DNA from 4 places in the Streptomyces sp. NPDC039465 genome. Region 2 is predicted to be linked to each of the others. Evidence: riboswitches for the same ligand, from Rfam matches in the RefSeq annotation. Region 2 holds a riboswitch; each other region holds the start of a gene.

Region 1 (5,579 bases), on a different contig from region 2:
CAGCATGTCGAGCCCCGGCGTCAGGAGCGTCACATCGCCCCGGAACTTGTTCACGAGATAGCCGGCGACCAGCTCCTGGTCCTCGGGCGCGAGCAGCGCCGTCGTACCGAAGAACTGGGCGAACACCCCGCCGCGGTCGATGTCCCCGACCACCACGACGGGGAAGCGCGCGGCGCGCGCGATGCCCATGTTCACGATGTCGGTGCGGCGTAGATTGATCTCCGCCGGACTTCCGGCCCCCTCGCAGATCACGGCGTCATACGTGCCCCGCAGCTCCTCCAGGCACGCCACCACCGGCTCGTACAGCTCGCGCTGCCGTCCGCCGTGGTAGCCGCGGGCGCTCATCTCGCCGACCGGCTTGCCCATGAGCACCACCTGGCTGGAGCGGTCGCTGCCGGGCTTCAGCAGGACCGGGTTCATCAGCGCCGTCGGCTCCACGCGCGCGGCCTGCGCCTGCATGGCCTGCGCCCGGCCGATCTCCGCGCCCTCACGGGTGACGAAGGAGTTCAGGGACATGTTCTGCCCCTTGAACGGCGCGACCTTGACGCCCTTGCGGACCAGCCAGCGGCAGATGCCGGCGGTCACGACGCTCTTGCCCGCGTCCGACGTGGTCCCGGCGACCATCAGCCCGCCGCCGAGGCCGCCCCCGCTCCCGCCCCTCATGTACGCCTCCGCTTCATGGCCGTCACGGCCAGCCGCCCGCCCACGCACGCGGCCAGGGCCAGCGCGCTCACCCGGCGCGACAGCCGCACCGCGCGTTCGATGTCCGCCACCTCGACGTCCCGGCCGTCGCCGTTGAGGACGGGCCGGTGCTCGACCCGGCCGCCGTACGAGAGGGTGCCGCCGAGCCGTACGCCGAGGGCGCCCGCGAACGAGGCCTCCACCGGGCCGGCGTTGGGGCTCGGGTGCCGGTCCGCGTCGGCCCGCCAGGCCCGCAGCGCGCCGCGCGGGTCGCCGCCGGCGGCCGTGGCCAGGGCGGCGGTGAGCCGGGCTCCGGGCCAGCCGGCGAGGTCGTCGAGGCGGGCCGAGGCCCAGCCGAAGCGGCGGTGGCGCGGCGACTTGTGGCCCACCATGGCGTCCAGGGTGTTCACGGCCCGGAACCCGACCAGACCGGGCACCCCGGCCACCGCGCCCCACACCAGCGCGCCCACGACGGCGTCGGAGGTGTTCTCGGCGACGGACTCCACCACCGCGCGGGCGATCCCGGGACCGTCCAGGGCCTGCGGGTCCCGGCCGCACAGATGCGGCAGCCGCTCCCGGGCGACCTCCAGGTCCGCGGCGGCGAGCGCCCCGCCGATGGCGCGGGCCTCGCGGCCCAGGGACGTACCGCCCACGACGGACCAGACGCAGGCCGCGGTCAGGGCGACGGACGCGGCGCCGTGGCCGCGTACGGCGCGGGCCGCGAGCGCGCCCGCGGCGGCGGCTCCTCCGGCGCAGACGGCGGTGTGCAGTGCGCCCCAGCCGCGATGGTCGCGCCAGAGCGCGCGCTCGACGGCTCCGGCGGCCCGGCCGAAGGCGGCGACGGGATGGCCCCGGCGGGGGTCCCCCAGGACGAGATCGGCCACCAGGCCTGCGGTGGCCCCGTACGCGTAGACAGCGGTCGCTCTGCTGCGGCCAGGCATGGCGCAATGTCCTCACTCAGGGTCCGCGCCCTGGCTCGACGTGACCGGCGGTGAGAGTTCCTGGCTCCCGGGGATCAGCTCCCCGGTCACAGTGGCGGGACCGCGCCGGATTCGCACCGGACTTCCTCTACTGCCGCCGTAATGGCCCCGGCAGTCCACCACGCTGCCCGAAGGCCCGTCAACTCACCCTTGACCTGCGCATACGGAAGGGCGGGCCGCACCTTGTGGTGCGGCCCGCCCTTCCGTATGCCGTGGAGCGCCGTGGTCAGACGACGATCAGATAGATGCCGTACGCCACGGCCGCCGCGCAGAGCGCGAAGCAGGCGTAGGCGCCGGTACGGGCCAGGGTGGCGGAGCCTCCCTGGGCGGCGGCCGACTCCTGCTTGGAGAGGCCGACGATGCCGAGGGTGAACAGGCCCACGAGGGCGACGGTCGCCACGAGGCTGACTCCGAAGACGGAGCCGAGAGCTGCCCAGTCGATCTTCATGTGGTTCGTTCCTTACAGCGCGGCGGCGGGGGCCGTGGGAGCGGCCGGGTCCGTGGGGGCCGGCGTGGGGATGGTGGTCTTCAGGTCCTCGTCCGCGACGGCGGCGACAGAGCCGGCCGGCGGCGGGGTGACAGCCGCGATGGCGGTGGTCACGACACCCGCGGGCTCGGCGTCGGGGCTGACGTCGTTGACGTTGGTGTGGTCGACCACCTGGCGGCGGGAGACGAGCCAGATGGCGACGCAGGAGGCGACCAGGAAGGCCGCGACGGCGTAGACGCCCCACTCGCCCTGGCTGGCGACGTACTCGGCTCCGGCCCCGACCAGGCCCGCGGCCGGAAGGGTCAGGCCCCAGGCGACGAACATCCGGGTGGCGGTCGACCAGCGGACGACACCGCCCTTGCGGCCCAGACCCGCGCCCATGACGGCGCCGGAGCAGGAGTGCGTGGTCGACAGGGAGAAGCCCAGGCTGGAGGAGGCCAGGATGACGGTGGCCGCGCTGGTCTGGGCGGCGAAGCCCTGCTGCGGCTGGAGGTCCGTGAGGCCCTTGCCCATCGTGCGGATGATGCGCCAGCCGCCGAGGTAGGTGCCGAGCGCGATCGCCACACCGGCGGAGACGATGACCCAGACGGGCGGGTTGGAGCCGGGGACGAGGACGCCGCCGGCGACCAGGGCGAGGGTGATGATGCCCATGGTCTTCTGGGCGTCGTTCGTGCCGTGGGCGAGGGAGACGAGACCGGCGGACGCGATCTGACCGGCCCGGTAGCCCTTCTCGGTCGTCTTGCGGTCCGCGTTCTTGTCGAGGCGGTAGGTCAGGCGGGCGGCGAACATCGCGGCCAGGCCGGCGACCAGCGGCGCGGCGATCGCCGGGATGAGCACCTTGGTCACGACGATCCCGCCGTTGACGCCACTGACGCCGATCGCGGCGATGGTCGCGCCGATGAGGCCGCCCATCAGGGCGTGGGAGGAGCTGGACGGCAGACCGACCAGCCAGGTCACCAGGTTCCAGAGGATCGCGCCGACGAGCGCGGCGAGGATGACTTCGGGCTGGATGCCCTCCTCGTTGACGAGCCCCTTGGAGATCGTCTTGGCAACCTCCACCGACAGGAACGCGCCGACCAGGTTGAGCACGGCGGACATGGCCACCGCCGTCTTGGGCTTGAGGGCACCGGTCGAGATGGTCGTCGCCATCGCGTTGGCGGTGTCGTGGAAACCGTTCGTGAAATCGAACACGAGAGCTGTCACGACCACAATCGCGAGCAGCAGCGTGATGTGTTCCATTTACCCAGGCAATCGTTTGACGTCAGTGGCTGGATGAACGTAGGCAACCTGAGTGAACGGAAGGTGAACTGGGAGGGTTGTGGTGGTGTCCCCATTCGGGTGCATGTCCCTCCGCTTCCCGTTCGAAGCGGCCCTCCGGCCCGTGGTTTCGGGGCAGGACGCGGCTTTCGGGCTCTTGCGGGTCTCTTCGGCCGGTCTGCCCCGCACCCCGGAAGAGATACTGATCACGTTGCCGCGGCCGCACCCCCCGGCTGGCACGATCACCCCATGGACCCCATGGAACAGACTCTCGAAGAGGCCTGGCGGGAGCTCGTGGCCACGGCCCGCAGGACCGTCACCGACGGACTCGTCGTCGGCACGTCGGGCAATGTCTCCGTCCGCGTCGGGGACCTCGTCCTGGTGACCCCGAGCGCGGTGCCCTACGACCGTCTCGCCGACGAGGACCTCCTCGCCGTCGGCCTCGACGGGCGGCCCGTGCGCGGCACGCTCCCGCCCACCAGCGAGCTGCCCATGCACCTGGCCGTCTACCGGAACACCTCCGCCGCCGCCGTCGTCCACACCCACGCCGTCCACGCCACCGCCGTCTCCACCCTCGTCCCCGAGCTCCCCGCCGTGCACTACATGACCGGCGCCCTCGGCGGCCCCGTCCGCGTCGCCCCGTACGCCCTCTACGGCACCGAGGAGCTCGCCGGCCACGTGCTCGACGCCCTCGACGGCCGCACCGGCTGCCTCCTGCGCAACCACGGCACCCTCACCTACGGCGACACCCTCGCCCAGGCCTACGACCGCACGGCCCAGCTCGAATGGATGTGCCACGTCTGGCTCACCGCGAGCACGCTCCCCGGCCGCACCCCCTCCCTGCTCACCCCTGCCCAGCTCGACGAGGCCGCCGAGAAGCTCCACGGCTACGGCCGCCCGGCCTGACCCGGCCCGGCCCGCGCCCGGCGCCGGGCGCGGGCCGCCCACTGGCACGGCGCGACGGTCGTGCCGACACTGGGAGCGTGCGCCCGGCTACAGCGACGGCAGCAGCCGTCACCACCCTGATAGGCATCGGCGCGGCCGCGGTCGCGGCCGGCCGGTACGCCAGCGACGCGGCCCTGCGAACACCGCCCGGCCGGCCCCTGCCCGGCGACCCCCGGCTCACCGTCCACGACACGGCGCCCGGCCGGATCACCCTGACCCGCAGCCTCGCCGCCCTGCGCCCCGGCACCTACGGCCTCGCCGGCAACGACCTGCACGCCGTCGTCGGCCCCGTCCTCGACGGCGTCGCCCACACCGCGGACACCGTCGTACGCCGCCTGGAGCGCGTGGAGCACGGCACCCCGCACACCGGCAGCCGCGTCCGGCTCACCCCCCAGCTCTACAGCGGCACCCCCGCCGACTCCCTCGGCCTCGACCACGAGGACCTGGAGGTCCCCGGCGAACTGGGCGCCCTCCCTGCCTGGCTCGTACCGGCCGCCCGCGGCACCTGGGTCATCACCGTCCACGGCCTCGGCACCACCCGGCACCACCCCCTCAATCTCCTCGCCTTCCTCAACCGCCACCAGTTCCCGGTGCTCAACCTCGCCTACCGGGGCGACCCGGGCGCCCCCCGCTCCCCGGACGGCCTCGGGCACCTCGGCGACTCGGAGTGGCGCGACGTGGACGCCGCCATCCGGCACGCCGTCCGCCTCGGCGCCGACCGCGTCATCCTGCACGGCTGGTCCACCGGCGCCGCGATGGCCCTGCACGCCGCCGCCAACTCCGGCCTGCGCGACCGCATCAGCGGACTCGTCCTGGACTCGCCCGTCCTCGACTGGGAGGCCACCCTGCGCGCCCTCGCCGCCGCCCGCCGCACCCCCAGCAGGCTCCTGCCGCTCGCCGTCCGGGCCGCCCAGGGCCGCACCGGCCTGCACGGCGACCGGCTCCAGGAAGCCGCCGACCCGGAGGTCATGCGCGTCCCGGCCCTGATCTTCCACGGCCCCGACGACACCATCGCCCCCTGGGGCCCCTCCCAGGAGCTGGCCGCCCGCCGCTCCGACCTCGTCACCCTGCACACCGTCAGGAACGCCCCGCACGCGGCCATGTGGAACGCCGACCCCGCCGGGTACGAAGAGGCGCTCCGGCGCTTCCTCACCCCCCTCATGTAGTCCCGCACCCCCTCATCCGAGCGCGGTGAATCTCATTCCGTTTGGGCTTTCGGGCCGTCAGCG
Region 2 (5,579 bases):
TGTACCCGCTGATCTTCACCTTCCTGCCCCGGCTCTGGTCGGTGTCGCACAAGCACGGGTACGTCACCACCTCCGACTTCGTCCGGGGCCGCTTCGGCTCCAAGGGCCTGTCGCTGGCGGTCGCCGTCACCGGCCTGCTCGCCACCATGCCGTACATCGCCCTCCAGCTCGTCGGCATCCAGGCCGTCCTGGACGTGATGGGCGTGGGCGGCGGCGAGACCACCCACTGGTTCATCAAGGACCTGCCGCTGCTGATCGCCTTCGGTGTGCTCGCGGCCTACACCTACTCCTCCGGCCTGCGGGCCCCCGCGCTGATCGCCTTCGTCAAGGACACGCTGATCTACATCGTCATCGCGGTGGCGATCATCTACATCCCGATCAAGCTCGGCGGCTTCGACGAGATCTTCGCCAAGGCCGGTGAGGCGTACGCGCAGATCAACCCCGCGACCGACAAGCCGCGCGGGGCGCTCGTGCCCGGGGAGATGGGCCAGTGGGGGTACGCCACCCTCGCGCTGGGCTCCGCGCTCGCGCTCTTCATGTACCCGCACTCGATCACGGCGACGCTCTCCTCGCGCAGCCGTGAAGTCATCCGCCGCAACACCACGATCCTGCCGCTCTACTCGCTGATGCTGGGCCTGCTGGCGCTGCTCGGCTTCATGGCGATCGCCGCGGGTGTGAAGGTGAAGAACGGTCAGCTGGCCATCCCGCAGCTGTTCGAGAACATGTTCCCGGACTGGTTCACGGGCATCGCCTTCGCCGCCATCGGCATCGGCGCGCTGGTCCCGGCGGCGATCATGTCGATCGCGGCCGCGAACCTCTTCACCCGCAACATCTACAAGGACTTCCTGAAGCCGGACGCCACGCCGGCGCAGGAGACCAAGGTCTCCAAGCTGGTGTCGCTGCTGGTGAAGGTGGGCGCGCTGGCCTTCGTCCTCACCATGGACAAGACCGTCGCCATCAACTTCCAGCTCCTCGGCGGCATCTGGATCCTCCAGACCTTCCCGGCGCTGGTGGGCGGCCTGTTCACCCGCTGGTTCCACCGCTGGGCGCTGCTGGCCGGCTGGGCGGTCGGCATGGTCTACGGCACCGCGGCGGCGTACGGGGTCGCGAGTCCGACGCAGAAGCACTTCGGCGGCTCGTCGGCCGAGATCCCCGGCATCGGCGAGATCGGCTACATCGGTCTGACCGCGTTCGTCCTGAATGTCGTCGTGACGGTCGTGCTCACCTTCGTGCTGCGGGCGGCCAAGGCGCCCGAGGGCGTCGACGAGACCTCCCCGTCCGACTACACCGCGGACGCGGGCGACCCGGGCGTCAAGACGGAGCTGCCTCCGGCGACGGCCGGCTCGGCGCACTGACCTCCCGGCCTCCCGAGGGCCGTCGGGTGTTCCTTCGCGGAGCGCCCGGCGGCCCTCGTCGCGTGTGCGCGGCGATTCGGTGGGCGCCGGCGGCCCGGCCGGGTCACACTCACGCCATGGAGATAGCCATTCGTACGGCACTGCCGGCCGAGTACGAGGCCCTCGGCGAACTCACCGCACAGGCCTATCTGGACGACGGCCACCTCGATCTCAACGAGGACGACGACTACCTGGGCGTCCTGCGGGACGTGGCCCGCCGGGCCGCCGAGGCGGAGGTGCTGGTCGCCGTGGACCCCCGGGGGTGCCTCCTCGGTGGCGTGACCTTCGTCGCCTCAGGGGCGCGGCCGTGGGCCGACGTCGCCCGGGCGGACGAGGCCGAGTTCCGGATGCTGGCGGTCTCCAAGGAGGCGCGCGGACAGGGAGCGGGCGAGGCGCTCGTACGGGCCTGTGTGGAGCGGGCGCGGGCCACGGAGGGGTGCGTACGGCTGATGCTGTCGACCCAGCCGTCGATGGGGTCGGCCCACCGGATCTACGAGCGGATGGGGTTCGTACGGACTCCTGAGCGGGACTGGGAGCCGATTCCCGGTCTCCGGCTGCTCACCTACGGGTTGGAGCTCTGACGGGGAGTCCGGATACACGACACACAACATGTGGGGGGTGCCGCATCCGGCGCCCCCCACATGTATGCTCATGCTCGCTGTCGTCGCAGGGGAATCCGGTGGAAATCCGGAACTGTCCCGCAACGGTGTGTTTGGTGTACGTGTGCACCCGATGAGTCCGAGGACCTGCCGACAGCGCGCCCGGTCCGTCCGTTCCGGGTGCCGAAGACGTCCGGGCCTCGCGGAATGGGCCGGTGGACGCCGCGCATCCGCCGTCACCGGTGTGTGCCCGTGCGCCCCGACTCCTGCCGCCGGCCCCGAGCCGAGCGAGGGAGAGCCCCCACAGTGACCATCGCGCCCGCCGATCCGGCCTCAGCGATTGAGAACGACGGACCCGGGACCGTACTCCTGCGGACCCTGACCGACCTCACCGCCGATCTGCCCGAGACCGACCCGGGACGGGTGGCGGCCGCCGCGCTGCGCGGCCGGCACGCCGGTTCGGACGAGGCGGAGCTGCGGGAGCTGGCCACCGAGGCGGCCGCCGGGCTGATCTCCGAGGACCCCGCCTACTCCCGGCTCGCCGCCCGGCTGCTCACCCGCGCCATCGCCGACGAGGCGGCCGGCCAGGGCGCCGTGTCGTTCTCCGCGTCGGTCGCGGTCGGCCACCGGGAGGGCCTGATCGCGGACCGTACGGCCGACTTCGTGGCGCTGCACGCGGCCCGTATGGACGCGCTGATCGACCTCGACGCGGACGACCGCTTCGGCTACTTCGGTCTGCGCACGCTCTACTCGCGCTATCTGCTGCGCCACCCCCTGACCCGCAAGGTGATCGAGACCCCGCAGCACTTCATGCTGCGCGTGGCCGCCGGTCTCGCCGAGGACGACTCCGAGCTCGCCCTGGACGAGGTCGCCTCGCTGTACCGGCTGATGAGCCGGCTGGACTACCTGCCCTCCTCCCCCACGCTCTTCAACTCCGGCACCCGCCACCCGCAGATGTCCTCCTGCTATCTGCTGGACTCGCCGCTGGACGAGCTGGACTCGATCTACGACCGCTACCACCAGGTCGCGCGGCTGTCGAAGCACGCGGGCGGCATCGGCCTCTCGTACTCCCGTATCCGCGCCCGCGGTTCGCTGATCCGCGGCACCAACGGCCATTCCAACGGCATCGTGCCGTTCCTGAAGACGCTGGACGCCTCCGTCGCCGCGGTGAACCAGGGCGGCCGCCGCAAGGGCGCGGCCGCGGTCTACCTGGAGACCTGGCACGCGGACATCGAGGAGTTCCTGGAGCTGCGCGACAACACCGGTGAGGACGCCCGGCGTACGCACAACCTGAACCTCGCGCACTGGATCCCGGACGAGTTCATGCGCCGGGTCGACGCGGACGGCGAGTGGTCGCTGTTCTCCCCGGCGGACGTGCCGGAGCTGGTGGACCTGTACGGCGAGGAGTTCGACGCCGCCTACCTCAAGGCCGAGGCGGCGGGCCTGGCCAAGAAGACCATGCCGGCCCGCGACCTGTACGGCCGCATGATGCGTACGCTCGCGCAGACCGGCCAGGGCTGGATGACGTTCAAGGACGCCTCCAACCGGACCGCGAACCAGACGGCCCTGCCCGGCACGGTGGTGCACTCCTCGAACCTCTGCACCGAGATCATCGAGGTCACCAACGACGACGAGACCGCGGTCTGCAACCTCGGCTCGGTCAACCTCGGCGCGTTCGTGCTCCCCGGGACGGGCGAGCTGGACTGGGAGCGCCTGGACGAGACGGTCCGTACGGCCGTGACGTTCCTCGACCGGGTCGTGGACATCAACTTCTACCCGACCGAGCAGGCGGGCCGGTCCAACGCCAAGTGGCGCCCGGTGGGCCTGGGCGCGATGGGCCTCCAGGACGTCTTCTTCAAGCTGCGGCTGCCCTTCGACTCCGCCGAGGCGAAGGCGCTGTCCACGAAGATCGCCGAGCGGATCATGCTGGCGGCGTACGAGGCCTCGGCCGACCTCGCCGAGCGCAACGGCCCGGTCCCGGCCTGGGCCGAGACCCGTACCGCCCAGGGCGTGCTGCACCCCGACCACTACGGCGTGGAGAAGGCCTGGCCGGAGCGGTGGGAGGCGCTGCGGGCGCGGATCGCGAAGACCGGAATGCGCAACTCGCTGCTGCTCGCCATCGCCCCGACCGCGACGATCGCCTCGATCGCCGGTGTGTACGAGTGCATCGAGCCGCAGGTCTCCAACCTGTTCAAGCGCGAGACGCTCTCGGGTGAGTTCCTCCAGGTCAACTCCTACCTGGTGGAGGAGCTGAAGGAGCTCGGCGTGTGGGACGCGCAGACCCGTGAGGCGCTGCGCGAGGCCAACGGCTCGGTGGCGGGCTTCACCTGGGTGCCGGCCGAGGTGCGCGAGCTGTACCGCACGGCGTGGGAGATCCCGCAGCGCGGTCTGATCGACATGGCCGCGGCGCGGACCCCGTTCCTGGACCAGTCGCAGTCGCTGAACCTGTTCATGGAGACGCCGACGATCGGCAAGCTGTCGTCGATGTACGCGTACGCCTGGAAGCAGGGGCTGAAGACCACGTACTACCTGCGCTCCCGCCCGGCGACGAAGATCGCCCGCGCGGCCCGCGCCGCCACCACCGTCCCCCTCCAGCAGACGGCCGCCGACGCCGACGCGATCGCCTGCTCCCTTGAGAACCCCGAGTCCTGCGAGGCCTGCCAGTAATGTCCGAGAAAAACCTGCTCGACCCGGGCTTCGAGCTGACTCTCCGTCCGATGCGCTACCCCGACTTCTACGAGCGCTACCGGGACGCGATCAAGAACACCTGGACCGTGGAGGAGGTCGACCTCCACTCCGACGTGGCCGACCTCGCCAAGCTCAGCCCGGGTGAGCAGCACATGATCGGCCGTCTGGTGGCGTTCTTCGCGACCGGCGACTCGATCGTGGCGAACAACCTCGTGCTGACGCTGTACAAGCACATCAACTCCCCGGAGGCGCGCCTTTATCTGTCGCGCCAGCTCTTCGAGGAGGCCGTGCACGTCCAGTTCTATCTGACGCTGCTCGACACCTACCTGCCCGACCCCGACGACCGGGCCGCCGCGTTCGACGCCGTCGAGAACATCCCCTCCATCCGCGAGAAGGCGCAGTTCTGCTTCAAGTGGATGGACTCGGTCGAGAAGATCGACCGCCTGGAGACCCAGGCCGACCGCCGCCGCTTCCTGCTGAACCTGATCTGCTTCGCGGCGTGCATCGAGGGTCTGTTCTTCTACGGCGCGTTCGCCTACGTGTACTGGTTCCGGTCCCGGGGCCTGCTGCACGGTCTGGCGACCGGCACCAACTGGGTGTTCCGGGACGAGACGATGCACATGAACTTCGCGTTCGAGGTCGTCGACACCGTCCGCAAGGAGGAGCCGGAGCTCTTCGACGACGCGCTCCAGCAGCAGGTCACGGACATGCTGAAGGAGGCCGTGGAGGCGGAGCTGCAGTTCGGCCGCGACCTGTGCGGCGACGGTCTGCCGGGCATGAACACCGAGTCGATGCGTGAGTACCTCCAGTGCGTCGCCGACCAGCGCCTCCAGCGGCTGGGCTTCGCGCCGGTGTACGGCTCGGAGAACCCGTTCGCGTTCATGGAGCTCCAGGGCGT
Region 3 (5,579 bases), on a different contig from region 2:
ACCGCCGCGTCGTCCGCCCAGCGCAACGCCAGATCCACGTCGTGCGTCGCCATCACCACCGTCGTCCCGGACGCCCGCAGCCGGGCCAGCGCCTCCAGCAGCCGCTCCTGCCCGTGCGGGTCGAGCCCGGCCGTCGGCTCGTCCATGATCAGCACCCGGGGCCGCATGGCGACGGCGCCCGCGATGGCGGCCCGCTTGCGCTGCCCGTATGACAGCAGATGCGTCGGCCGGTCCGCCAGCGCCACGATGTCCAGCGCCTCCAAGGCCTCGGCCACCCGGGCCCGTACCTCCTCCTCGGCCAGCCCCAGATTCATCGGCCCGAACGACACGTCCTGCTCGACCGAGGCCGCGAACAGCTGGTCGTCCGGGTCCTGCACGACCAGCTGCACGGTCGTCCGCAGCCGGGTAAGACCCTTGCGGTCGTACGACACATCCTCGCCGTCGAGCAGCAGCCGGCCCCGGCCCACCCGCAGCCCGCCGCTGAGCAGCCGCAGCAGCGTCGTCTTGCCGCTGCCGTTGCGGCCGAGCAGCGCCATCGCCCGGCCCCGCGGTACGGCGAAGGAGATCCCCTCCAGGACGGGCGGGCCGTCCTCATAGGCGAAACCCGCCCCGACCAGCTCAACAACAGGCGACTCAGGGCTCACGGCAGGGACCTTTCCAGTACGAGAGTGACGGCGACCAGACCCGCGAGGAGCGCCCCGGTCGCGGCGAGGAAACGGCGGGAGACGACGGCCTCGGGCACCAGCACCCGCAGCGTGCCGTCGTAGCCGCGCCCGGCGAGACCGCCCTGCAGCCGCTGGGCCCGGTCGAAGGCGCGGACGAACGCGGTCGCGCCGAGCCCGGCCAGCGAGCGCCAGGCCGCTGCCCGGGTGGTCAGCCCCAGCCGCGCGGCCTGCGCCTGCCGGATCCGGGCCATGGCGTCGAGGAGCAGAAAGCTGATCCGGTACATGACCAGGGCGACATCCACCACGGGCGCCGGAACCCCGGCCCGTACCAGCCGCGGCAGCACGTCGGAGACCGGTGTCGTGAAGGCGAACAGCAGCACCCCGAGCGACGCGGACGAGGTCCGCAGCAGCAGCTCGCCGGCCCGCACCGGCCCGTCGGGGGCCAGGGTGACGAACCCCTCCGCCCCGCCGACCTGGAAGAGCAGCGGCACCGCCCCCGTCACACAGAAACCCAGCGGGATCCGGAATGCCCGCCACAGCTGGCGCGGCGCGACCCCCGCCGGGCCAAGGAGAACCGCCAGCGTGACGGCCGCGACCAGCACGGCCCCCGGCCACGGCGGCAGACAGACCGCGCACAGGGTCAGTCCGAAGCCGAGCGCGGCCTTCTCGCACGGATGACGGCGGCGCCAGCGACTGCTGTGCGCCGCCGCGTCGATGGGCAGCACCGGCGGCTAGGGGAGCGGATGACCGGCGGCGGATCCGTCACGGGCACCGTCGCCGGTCCCGTGCGCCTCGGCCACCTCGTGGTGCTCGGCGGCCTTGGCCCGGGCCTCGCCCTGGCGGCGGCCCCTGCGCAGCCCGAAGTAGTACGCGAGGACTCCGGCGCCGATCGCCGCCTGGAGGGAGAACAGCGCCGACTCGATCTCGCCGGACGGCGGCTCGTACAGCGGGCTGAACCACGGCTCGTAGTCCGGCTCGATCTCCGTGATCGCCGCCTCGGCCTCGCCGTCGGCGCCGGCGAACGGCTCCTCCTTGTGGTCGCCGAGCCCCAGCACCAGCGGCAGGACGGCGAGCGCCGCCACGACGAGCAGCAGCAGTGTGTTGATCTTCGCGTTACGGCTCATCGGACCGCGGCCTCCGTCGTCGTGTCGCCCTTGCGCCCGCCCTGGAGCAGCACGCCGAGCCGGGTCAGTTCACCCTTGCTGGACTGGATCAGCAGCCGCATCACCAGGACGGTGAGCAGGCCCTCGCTGACCGCCAGCGGGATCTGGGTGACGGCGAAGATGGAACCGAACTTGGCCAGCGCGCCCAGGAAGCCGCTGCTCGGGTCGGGGAACGCCAGGGCGAGCTGGACGCTGGTGACGCAGTACGTCACCAGATCCGCGACGAACGCGCCGAAGAACACGCTCACCATCAGCGGCACGTCGAAGCGGCGCAGCAGCCAGTACACCCCGAAGCCGGCCCATGGCCCGGCGATCGCCATCGAGAAGACGTTGGCGCCCAGGGTGGTCAGACCGCCGTGCGCGAGCAGCAGCGCCTGGAAGAGCAGTGTGATCGTGCCAAGCACCGCCATGATCGGCGGCCGGAAGAGGATCGCGCCCAGACCCGTCCCGGTCGGATGCGAGCAACTGCCCGTCACCGACGGAATCTTCAGGGCGGAGAGCACGAAGGTGAAGGCGCCCGACGCGCCGAGCAGCAGAGTGGACTCGGGATTGGCCTTGACCTCGCGGGTCAGGGCACGTACGCCGTGGACGACGAAGGGAGCGGACGCGACGCCCCAGGCGGCCGCGTGCAACGGGGGCAGATACCCCTCGGCTATATGCATGGTTGGGAGACCCTCTCCAGCACCTCGTGGATGGACTGACGCGCCTTGGCCGGTCTCCTGGCTGACGGGTCCTGCCGCCCGGGCTCCGCCTTCCCGGACGCCGCGGTCTCCCGCGGCGGTCCAGTGGCTTCCTTGCGGAGGGAGCCGGACTTCCCGATCACAGTGGCGAGGGCCGCACCGGTACTTCACCGGTTTCCCGTTCACCAAGGCGGTGTGACACTAGTGCGTTGACCTGCTGCATCACAAGCCGCGCACGGATGCGTACGCATCATGACTTGCGGTACGCGTACGCCTCCCCGGCCGCCGCCTCTACCGCGTCCAGGTCCCCGCCGGCCGACGCCGTGACGACCGCCGCGACGGCGCCCTCCACGAACGGCGCGTCCACCAGCCGGGTCTCCTCGGGCAGTTCGTCCCCCTCGGCGAGCAGCGCCTTCACCGTCAGTACGGCGCTGCCCAGGTCGGCCAGGACCGCGACGCCCGCGCCCCGGTCGACCGCCCGCGCGGCCTCGGTGATCAGCTCCACGCTGGTGCCGAGCCCGCCGTCCGGCGCCCCGCCGGCCGGGGCGACGGGTGCGGTGGCGCCGCCCGCCGCCAGCCCCACGGCCAGCTCGGCGACGGCGGCCGCGACCTGCGCGCTGTGCGACACCAGCACGATCCCGACCGGTCCTACGGCGCTCACCGGGCCACCTCTTCCAGGGCCGCGACGAGCAGCGCCGACGAGGTCGCCCCCGGGTCCTGATGCCCCACACTGCGCTCGCCGAGATAACTGGCCCTGCCCTTGCGCGCCCGCAGCGGTACGGTAGCCAGCGCGCCCTCCTCGGCGGCCTCCCGCGCCGCCGTGAACGACTGGCCGAGCGCCGAGGCCGCCGGCTCCAGGGCGTCCAGCATCGTCTTGTCCCCGGCCACGGCGCCGCCGAGCTGGGCGACCGCGGCCACGCCCGTACGCAGCGCCTCGGCCAGCTGGTCGCGGCTGACCTCGGAGGCCTCACCCAGCGCCTTGCCGGTGCTCCGCAGCAGCGTCCCGTACAGCGGCCCGGACGCCCCGCCGACGGTCGAGATCAACTGCCGCCCCGCCAGGGTCAGTACGGCCCCGGGCGTGGCGGGCTCCTCCTTGTCGAGGGCGGCGGCGACGGCGGCGAAACCGCGCCGCATGTTGGTGCCGTGATCGGCGTCGCCGATGGCCGAGTCCAGTTCGGTGAGCCGGTCGGCCTCACGGTCGACGGCGGCCGCGGCGGTGGTCAGCCAGCGCCGGAAGAAGAGCGCGTCCAGAGCGGTCGGGTCGGACATGGCGGCCCTCACCGTCCCCAGCGCAGGGCGGGCGTCTTCACCGGCGCGTCCCACAGTCGCAGCAGCTCCTCGTCGGCCTGGCAGAGGGTGACGGAGCAGCCGGCCATGTCAAGCGAGGTCACATAGTTCCCCACGAGCGTTCGGGCGACCGACACCCCCCGCTCGCTGAGCACCCGCTGCACCTCCGCGTTGAACCCGTACAGCTCGAGCAGCGGTGTCGCGCCCATGCCGTTGACCAGGACCAGCACCGGGCCGCCGGGCCGCAGATCGTCCAGGACGGCGTCGACGGCGAGGTCCGCGATCTCCCGCGACGTCATCATGGCGCGCCGCTCACGCCCCGGCTCGCCATGGATCCCGATCCCCAACTCCAGCTCGCCGGGGGCGAGATCGAAGGTGGGGCTGCCCTTGGCCGGAGTGGTGCAGGCGCTCAGCGCCACCCCGAAACTCCGCGACCTCTCGTTCACCCGCCGCGCGACGCTTTCCACCAGCTCCAGAGGCTGCCCCTCCTCGGCCGCCGCGCCCGCGATCTTCTCCACGAACAGGGTGGCGCCGGTGCCCCGCCGTCCGGCGGTGTAGAGGCTGTCGGTCACCGCCACGTCGTCGTTGACGAGGACCTTGGCGATCTGGATGCCCTCGTCCTCGGCGAGCTCGGCGGCCATGTCGAAGTTGAGGACGTCCCCCGTGTAGTTCTTGACCACGAACAGCACCCCGGCCCCGCTGTCCACGGCGGCCGCGGCCCGCACCATCTGATCGGGCACCGGGGAGGTGAACACCTCCCCGGGGCAGGCGGCCGCCAGCATCCCGGGCCCCACGAACCCCGCGTGCAGCGGCTCATGCCCGGACCCGCCACCGGAGATGAGCGCGACCTTCCCGGCCATCGGCGCGTCCCGCCGCACCACGATCCGGTTCTCCACGTCGACGGTGAGCTCCGGATGCGCGGCGGCCATGCCGCGCAACGCGTCGGCGACGACGGTCTCAGGGACGTTGATCAGCATTCTCAACGGAATCTCCTCGCGGATCGGCCGCACGATCGACGGGGCGTCGGTCGTCCATCCCATCCTTCACACGCGTCGCGACGGATATTCCCTCCTCGCGCGCCAGGGGGCGCCGCTCAGCCGCTGTACTCCGTCAGGTCGATCGCGTGCACCAGCAGCGGGAAGCCGAACCGCGGGTCGACGGTCTCCCGCTCCAGCCGCATGCCCAGCTTGCGCATCACGTTCTCCGCGGCGTCGTGGCCGGCCCGGCAGATGCCGACCACCCGGTCGAGCCCGCGGTCCTGCAGGGCGAACTCCAGCGAGGCGTGTGCGGCCTCCGAGGCATAGCCCTGGCCCCAGAACGGGGTCCCGAGCCGGCAGCCGACCTCCACGGCCGGCAGCACCTCGGGCAGGAACTCAGGCACGGAAAGACCGGTGAAGCCGGCCAGCTCGCCCGAGCCCAGCAGCTCGACCGCGAACAACCCGAAGCCCTCGTCGTCCCACTCCTCCTCCCAGCGCTCGATCGCCTCCGCCGTCTGCTCCAGGTCGAGCACGGACCCGTCGCCGATCCAGCGCATCACGGCCGGATCGGCGTTGATCTCGGCCATGGCGATCACGTCCTCCTCGCGCCAGCGGCGCAGCAGGAGGCGGGGAGTGAAGATCTCGGTCATGCCTCCATCCTGTCACCGCGCGTCGGCCGCCCGAGAGGCGGCGTCACACCCCTCGGGTCCGGACGCGGGCCGCCCGGCCTACGAGGTGCCCGCCGTGCGCAGCACCGTGCCCCGGCGCTCGTACTCCATCAGAGCCTCGACGGACGTCGCCGCCTGG
Region 4 (5,579 bases), on a different contig from region 2:
GTGCGCACCTTGCCGCTTCTCGGGGCTCGCGGCGACCGGACCGGCCTCCGTCTCGCTCCGCGCGGCGATCCCGGCCCGCTCCAGACACCCGGCCACATCGGGCTCGTGGCCTTCGGGCAGCTCCCGCACGCGCCACGCGCCGGTGCCGGACGCCGTGGCCGCCGCGAGGAAGGCCTCGGCGGCGGCGAGCGCGGCACGCGGAGCGGCCTTGGGGTCCGGGAGCCGGAAGGAGCGGGCGCCGACGCGCAAGGTCACATGTGACGGTGCTGCGATCAAGGTCACATCCCCGCCGAGCCCGGCCACATCCCCGCGCCCGTCGTCCAGGACGAACAGAAAACGACCGGAAAGCGCCGCCGCCCACGGCCGCCCGCACAGCAGCGCGTCGAGCTCGCGCGCCCACAACTGCACGTCGCCGTGGCCGAGTCCGTCCAGACCGGCGGCCGGGGAGGCCACGATGTTCCGTACCCGCTCATGGGTCTCGGACGGCAACAGCCCCGCGCCCCCGAGCAGCCCGGCCAGCCGCGCCCCGCAGTCCTCACCGAGGCCGCGCAGCTCCACGTTCCCCCGGGAGGTGACGCTGACGCGCCCGTCGCCCAGATCCTCGGCCGCGGTGGCCAGCACCGCCACCTGGGGTGCCGTCAACAAGCCTGCGGGGAGGCGCAGTCGGGCCAGACGGCCGTCGTCGGCGGGGTGCAGCCGGAGCGCCCCGGGGCAGGCGTCACCGCGGTCCCGTATAAGAGGTTCGCCCTGGTCGGGCAGGGTAGGTGGGGTGGGCGACATGGCGGCGAGCATACCGTTCCTCTTGACGCTGGCCAGGGGTGGTCAAATCGTCATGAACCGGCCTGAGCCGGTGCTCCTCCGAACGGTCTTGAGGGGCTGGGAACAGCGCGAGTTGGTCACCTCGGCACGGTCGGGTCTTCTCGCCTTCGTCAGGCGTGCCCGCTGTCCTGGGTGGGCTCACGGTCCCGCGTGGCCCGGGAAGGAGTCCGGTCTGGCCGGTAGCTCTCCTCGTGCTCATCCTCTGGTGAGCGGAGGTCACACCTGGCCGACGCCGGATTCGGTATCCCAGGCCGCGCCTGCCGATCGCCACAGCGGCACCGTGGTGCCCTGTGACGGTGGTTCTGGTCTGCTGCTGGAGGGGGGCTCGCCAGTGCTGAGCGCCCCAGCGGGACGTATAGGCGGGATCGACTGCGATGACGACCAAGCCTTGGCCCCGCGTCTTGCCCTTGCGTCGACCGCACGGGACCGCAAGGCGCTTGCCAATGATCTCGATGGCGCGACGCAAGGATGTGCGCTCGCTGTACAGGCACCGCAGGGAGAGTTGGTACTGGTCCTCACTCGCCCTGGTCATCGCCCCGGCCCAGCGGGAGGATGACACCGCCGTCAGCTTCTTCTTCCGTCCGGCGCGCCGGGTGTCCTTCGCCCGCACATTCCCCAGGGCGATACGCGCAGCGAGATCAACACGCTGGTGGTGCCCGTTGTGCCTGCCGACAGCGGTAAAGACTTCGCTGTCGGCCTCGGTCAGATGTAACCGGTCCCGGATGCGGGCGCCCACAGGCGCGGCGACGGTGAAGCAGGCCGCGATCGGGCGCAGTTCGCTCTTCCTCTCGCGCGCTGCACCTGCCATTTGCCGCCTCGTCTTCCTCAAGCCCTATGAATCGCTGCCGACCATGCCTCCCCCGCGGGAGCAACGTCCGATGAATCCCCCTGCTTCACTCGAACGAGTAGTCGAGTGGTCGCACGTGGCTCGTATTGATGTGAAAAGCCGCGGTCTCTCGTTGTCGACTGCTCTTCCCGGGCTGCTGTGCTGCACTGGGCGGACACGACTTACTATGCAGAACGGCACAGGGTCCCAGGCCCTAGGGAGGAAGCCCGGTGAGAATCCGGCGCGGTCCCGCCACTGTGAGCCGGGGTAGGAGACGAGCCGGTGAGTCAGGAACTCCCGCCGTCCACCAGACCACCCGGGGCGCGGACACCCCGAGGAAGGCCCGCACGCGCATGATCCTGCTGCTGTCGACCTCCGACACCGACCTGCTGAGCGCCCGCGCGGCCGACGGGCCCGTCGCCTACCGGTTTGCCAACCCCTCCCGGCTGCCGCTGGACGACCTGCCCGGGCTGCTGGAGGGTGCCGATCTCGTCGTCGTACGGCTCCTGGGCGGGCTGCGGGCCTGGCAGGAGGGGCTGGACGTGCTCCTCGCCGAGGAGCAGACGCGGCCCGTCGTCGTCCTCACCGGCGAACAGGCCCCCGACGCCCAGCTGATGGCCGCCTCCACCGTTCCCATCGGCGTCGCCACCGAGGCCCACGCCTATCTCGCGCACGGCGGCCCGGCCAACCTGGAGCAGCTCGCCCGCTTCCTCTCCGACACCGTCCTGCTCACCGGCCACGGCTTCGAACCCCCGGCCCCCGCCCCCACCTGGGGCCCCCTGGAGCGCACGGCGAAGAACGACGACGGCCCGCTGATCGCCGTGCTCTACTACCGCGCCCACCACATGAGCGGCAACACCGCCTTCGTCGGCTCCCTCTGCGACGCCGTCGAGGACGCCGGCGCCCGCGCCCTGCCGCTGTACGTGGCGTCGCTGCGCGCCCCCGAGCCCGAACTCCTCGACCAGCTGCGCGGCGCCGACGCGATCGTCACCACCGTCCTCGCCGCCGGCGGCACCAAGCCCGCCGAGGCGCAGGCCGGCGGCGACGAGGAGGCCTGGGACGCGGGGGCGCTCGCCGCCCTGGACGTGCCGATCCTGCAGGCGCTCTGCCTCACCGGCCCGCGCAGCGCCTGGGAGGAGAGCGACGAGGGCCTGTCCCCGCTGGACGCCGCAAGCCAGGTCGCCGTCCCCGAGTTCGACGGCCGGCTGATCACCGTCCCGTTCTCCTTCAAGGAGATCGACGAGGACGGCCTGCCCGCGTACGTCGCCGACCCCGAGCGCGCCGCCCGCGTCGCCGGGATCGCCGTGCGCCACGCCAAGCTGCGCCACATCCCCAACGCCGACAAGCGCCTCGCGCTGGTCCTGTCCGCGTACCCCACCAAGCACTCCCGCATCGGCAACGCCGTCGGCCTCGACACCCCCGCCTCCGCCGTGGCTCTCCTGCGCAGGCTCCGTGAGGAGGGCTACGACTTCGGCCCGGTCGAGGACATCCCCGGCCTGGTCTCCGGCGACGGCGACGAGCTGATCTACGCCCTGATCGAGGCCGGCGGCCACGACCAGGACTGGCTCACCGAGGAGCAGCTGGCGAAGAACCCGGTCCGGATCCCGGCCGCCGACTACAAGCGGTGGTACGCCACCCTGCCGGCGGAGCTCAGGGAACAGGTCGAGGAGCACTGGGGCCCGCCGCCCGGCGAGATGTTCCTGGACCGCTCGCGCAACCCGGAGGGCGACATCGTCCTCGCGGCGCTGCGCCGCGGGAACCTGCTCGTCCTGATCCAGCCGCCGCGCGGCTTCGGCGAGAACCCGATCGCGATCTACCACGACCCCGATCTGCCGCCGTCCCACCACTACCTCGCCGCCTACCGCTGGATCGCGGCCTCCGCCGCCGACGGCGGTTTCGGCGCGGACGCGATGGTCCACCTCGGCAAGCACGGCAACCTTGAGTGGCTGCCCGGCAAGAACGCCGGCCTGTCCGCCGCCTGCGGCCCGGACGCGGCCCTCGGCGACCTGCCGCTGATCTACCCGTTCCTGGTCAACGACCCGGGCGAGGGCACCCAGGCCAAGCGCCGGGTCCACGCCACCCTGGTCGACCACCTCGTCCCGCCGATGGCGCGCGCCGACTCCTACGGTGACATTGCACGCCTGGAACAGCTCCTGGACGAGTACGCCCAGATCTCCTCGATGGACCCGGCGAAGCTGCCCGCGATCCGGGCCCAGATCTGGACCCTGATCCAGGCCGCCAAGCTCGACCACGACCTGGGGATGGACGACCGCCCCGACGACGACGGCTTCGACGACTTCCTGCTGCACGTCGACGGCTGGCTGTGCGAGGTCAAGGACGCGCAGATCCGCGACGGCCTGCATGTCCTCGGCGGCGCCCCGACCGGCCCCGAGCGGGTCAACCTGGTCCTGTCGATCCTGCGCGCCCGCCAGATCTGGGGCGGCACGCAGGCCCTGCCCGGCCTGCGGGAGGCCCTCGGCCTGGACGAGTCGGCCGCCACCCGCACCACCGCCGACGAGGCGGAGGCGAAGGCGCGCGTGCTGGTGGAGGCGATGGAGGCCGCCGGCTGGGCGGTCGAGGCCGTGCCGGCCGTCGCCGAGGGCCACGGCCCGGACGTGGCCGCCGTGCTGCGGTTCGCCGCCGAGCAGGTCGTCCCCCGGCTCGCCGCCACCACCGACGAACTCACCCACGCGGTCCACGCGTTGAACGGCGGCTTCGTCCCGGCCGGCCCGTCCGGCTCCCCGCTGCGGGGCCTGGTCAACGTGCTCCCCACCGGCCGCAACTTCTACTCGGTCGACCCGAAGGCGGTGCCGTCCCGGCTCGCCTGGGAGACCGGGCAGGCGCTCGCCGAGTCGCTCCTGGAGCGCTACCGCACCGACAACGGCGAGTGGCCGACGTCGGTGGGCCTGTCCCTGTGGGGCACCAGCGCGATGCGCACGGCCGGTGACGACGTCGCCGAGGCCCTGGCGCTGCTCGGCATCCGCCCGCGCTGGGACGACGCCTCGCGCCGGGTGAACGGCCTGGAGCCGATCCCGCTCGCCGAGCTGGGCCGCCCCCGCATCGACGTGACCCTGCGCATCTCGGGCTTCTTCCGGGACGCGTTCCCGCACACGATCGGCCTCCTCGACGACGCCGTACGCCTGGCGGCCTCGCTCGACGAGCCGGCCGAGCAGAACTTCGTCCGCGCCCACACCCAGGCCGACCTGGCCGAGCACGGCGACGAGCGGCGCGCCACGACCCGTATCTTCGGCTCCCGGCCGGGCACCTACGGCGCGGGCATCCTCCAGCTGATCGACTCCAAGGACTGGCGTACGGACGCCGACCTCGCCGAGGTGTACACGGTGTGGGGCGGCTACGCGTACGGGCGCGAGCTGGACGGCCGTCCGGCCCGCGACGAGATGGAGAGCGCCTACAAGCGCATCGCGGTGGCCGCGAAGAACACGGACACCCGCGAGCACGACATCGCCGACTCCGACGACTACTTCCAGTACCACGGCGGCATGGTCGCCACGGTCCGCGCGCTCAAGGGCACGGCGCCCGAGGCGTACATCGGCGACTCGACCCGCCCCGAGACCGTCCGTACCCGCACCCTCGTCGAGGAGACCTCGCGGGTCTTCCGCGCCCGGGTGGTCAACCCGCGCTGGATCGAGGCGATGCGGCGCCACGGCTACAAGGGCGCCTTCGAGCTGGCGGCCACCGTCGACTACCTCTTCGGCTACGACGCCACGACCGGCGTGGTCGCCGACTGGATGTACGACAAGCTCACGCAGACGTACGTACTGGACCCGGAGAACCAGGCCTTCCTGAAGGAGGCCAACCCCTGGGCCCTGCACGGCATCGCGGAGCGGCTCCTTGAGGCGGAGTCCCGGGGCATGTGGGAGAAGCCGGACGCCGAGACGCTGGCCGCGCTGCGGCAGGTGTTCCTGGAGACCGA

Evidence for each region. A riboswitch is a leader RNA that binds a small molecule or an ion and turns the genes downstream of it on or off. The one in region 2 is predicted to bind cobalamin.
Region 1: linked by a shared signal. The riboswitch ahead of ACZ7LT_RS00350 (cobalamin biosynthesis protein) and the one ahead of ACZ7LT_RS21970 (ribonucleoside-diphosphate reductase subunit alpha) in region 2 are both predicted to bind cobalamin.
Region 3: linked by a shared signal. The riboswitch ahead of ACZ7LT_RS26920 (energy-coupling factor ABC transporter permease) and the one ahead of ACZ7LT_RS21970 (ribonucleoside-diphosphate reductase subunit alpha) in region 2 are both predicted to bind cobalamin.
Region 4: linked by a shared signal. The riboswitch ahead of cobN (cobaltochelatase subunit CobN) and the one ahead of ACZ7LT_RS21970 (ribonucleoside-diphosphate reductase subunit alpha) in region 2 are both predicted to bind cobalamin.

The regions. Positions count from the first base shown of each region.
Region 1 covers NZ_JBVKAP010000001.1:61,490-67,068, reverse strand. The annotation lists gene ACZ7LT_RS00355 (cobyric acid synthase) at 1-663, opposite strand, end outside; gene ACZ7LT_RS00350 (cobalamin biosynthesis protein) at 660-1,622, opposite strand; cobalamin riboswitch at 1,658-1,797, opposite strand; gene ACZ7LT_RS00345 (hypothetical protein) at 1,888-2,109, opposite strand; gene ACZ7LT_RS00340 (inorganic phosphate transporter) at 2,122-3,387, opposite strand; gene ACZ7LT_RS00335 (class II aldolase/adducin family protein) at 3,655-4,311, shown strand; gene ACZ7LT_RS00330 (alpha/beta hydrolase family protein) at 4,389-5,516, shown strand.
Region 2 covers NZ_JBVKAP010000006.1:345,782-351,360, forward strand. The annotation lists gene mctP (monocarboxylate uptake permease MctP) at 1-1,355, shown strand, start outside; gene ACZ7LT_RS21965 (GNAT family N-acetyltransferase) at 1,472-1,975, shown strand; cobalamin riboswitch at 2,040-2,162, shown strand; gene ACZ7LT_RS21970 (ribonucleoside-diphosphate reductase subunit alpha) at 2,300-4,660, shown strand; gene ACZ7LT_RS21975 (ribonucleotide-diphosphate reductase subunit beta) at 4,660-5,579, shown strand, end outside.
Region 3 covers NZ_JBVKAP010000009.1:24,034-29,612, reverse strand. The annotation lists gene ACZ7LT_RS26935 (energy-coupling factor ABC transporter ATP-binding protein) at 1-644, opposite strand, end outside; gene cbiQ (cobalt ECF transporter T component CbiQ) at 641-1,390, opposite strand; gene ACZ7LT_RS26925 (energy-coupling factor ABC transporter substrate-binding protein) at 1,397-1,789, opposite strand; gene ACZ7LT_RS26920 (energy-coupling factor ABC transporter permease) at 1,786-2,490, opposite strand; cobalamin riboswitch at 2,521-2,713, opposite strand; gene ACZ7LT_RS26915 (PTS-dependent dihydroxyacetone kinase phosphotransferase subunit DhaM) at 2,759-3,169, opposite strand; gene dhaL (dihydroxyacetone kinase subunit DhaL) at 3,166-3,777, opposite strand; gene dhaK (dihydroxyacetone kinase subunit DhaK) at 3,786-4,778, opposite strand; gene ACZ7LT_RS26900 (GNAT family N-acetyltransferase) at 4,889-5,422, opposite strand; gene ACZ7LT_RS26895 (DJ-1/PfpI family protein) at 5,501-5,579, opposite strand, start outside.
Region 4 covers NZ_JBVKAP010000004.1:327,131-332,709, forward strand. The annotation lists gene ACZ7LT_RS15965 (cobalamin biosynthesis protein CobG) at 1-780, opposite strand, end outside; cobalamin riboswitch at 1,824-1,964, shown strand; gene cobN (cobaltochelatase subunit CobN) at 1,999-5,579, shown strand, end outside.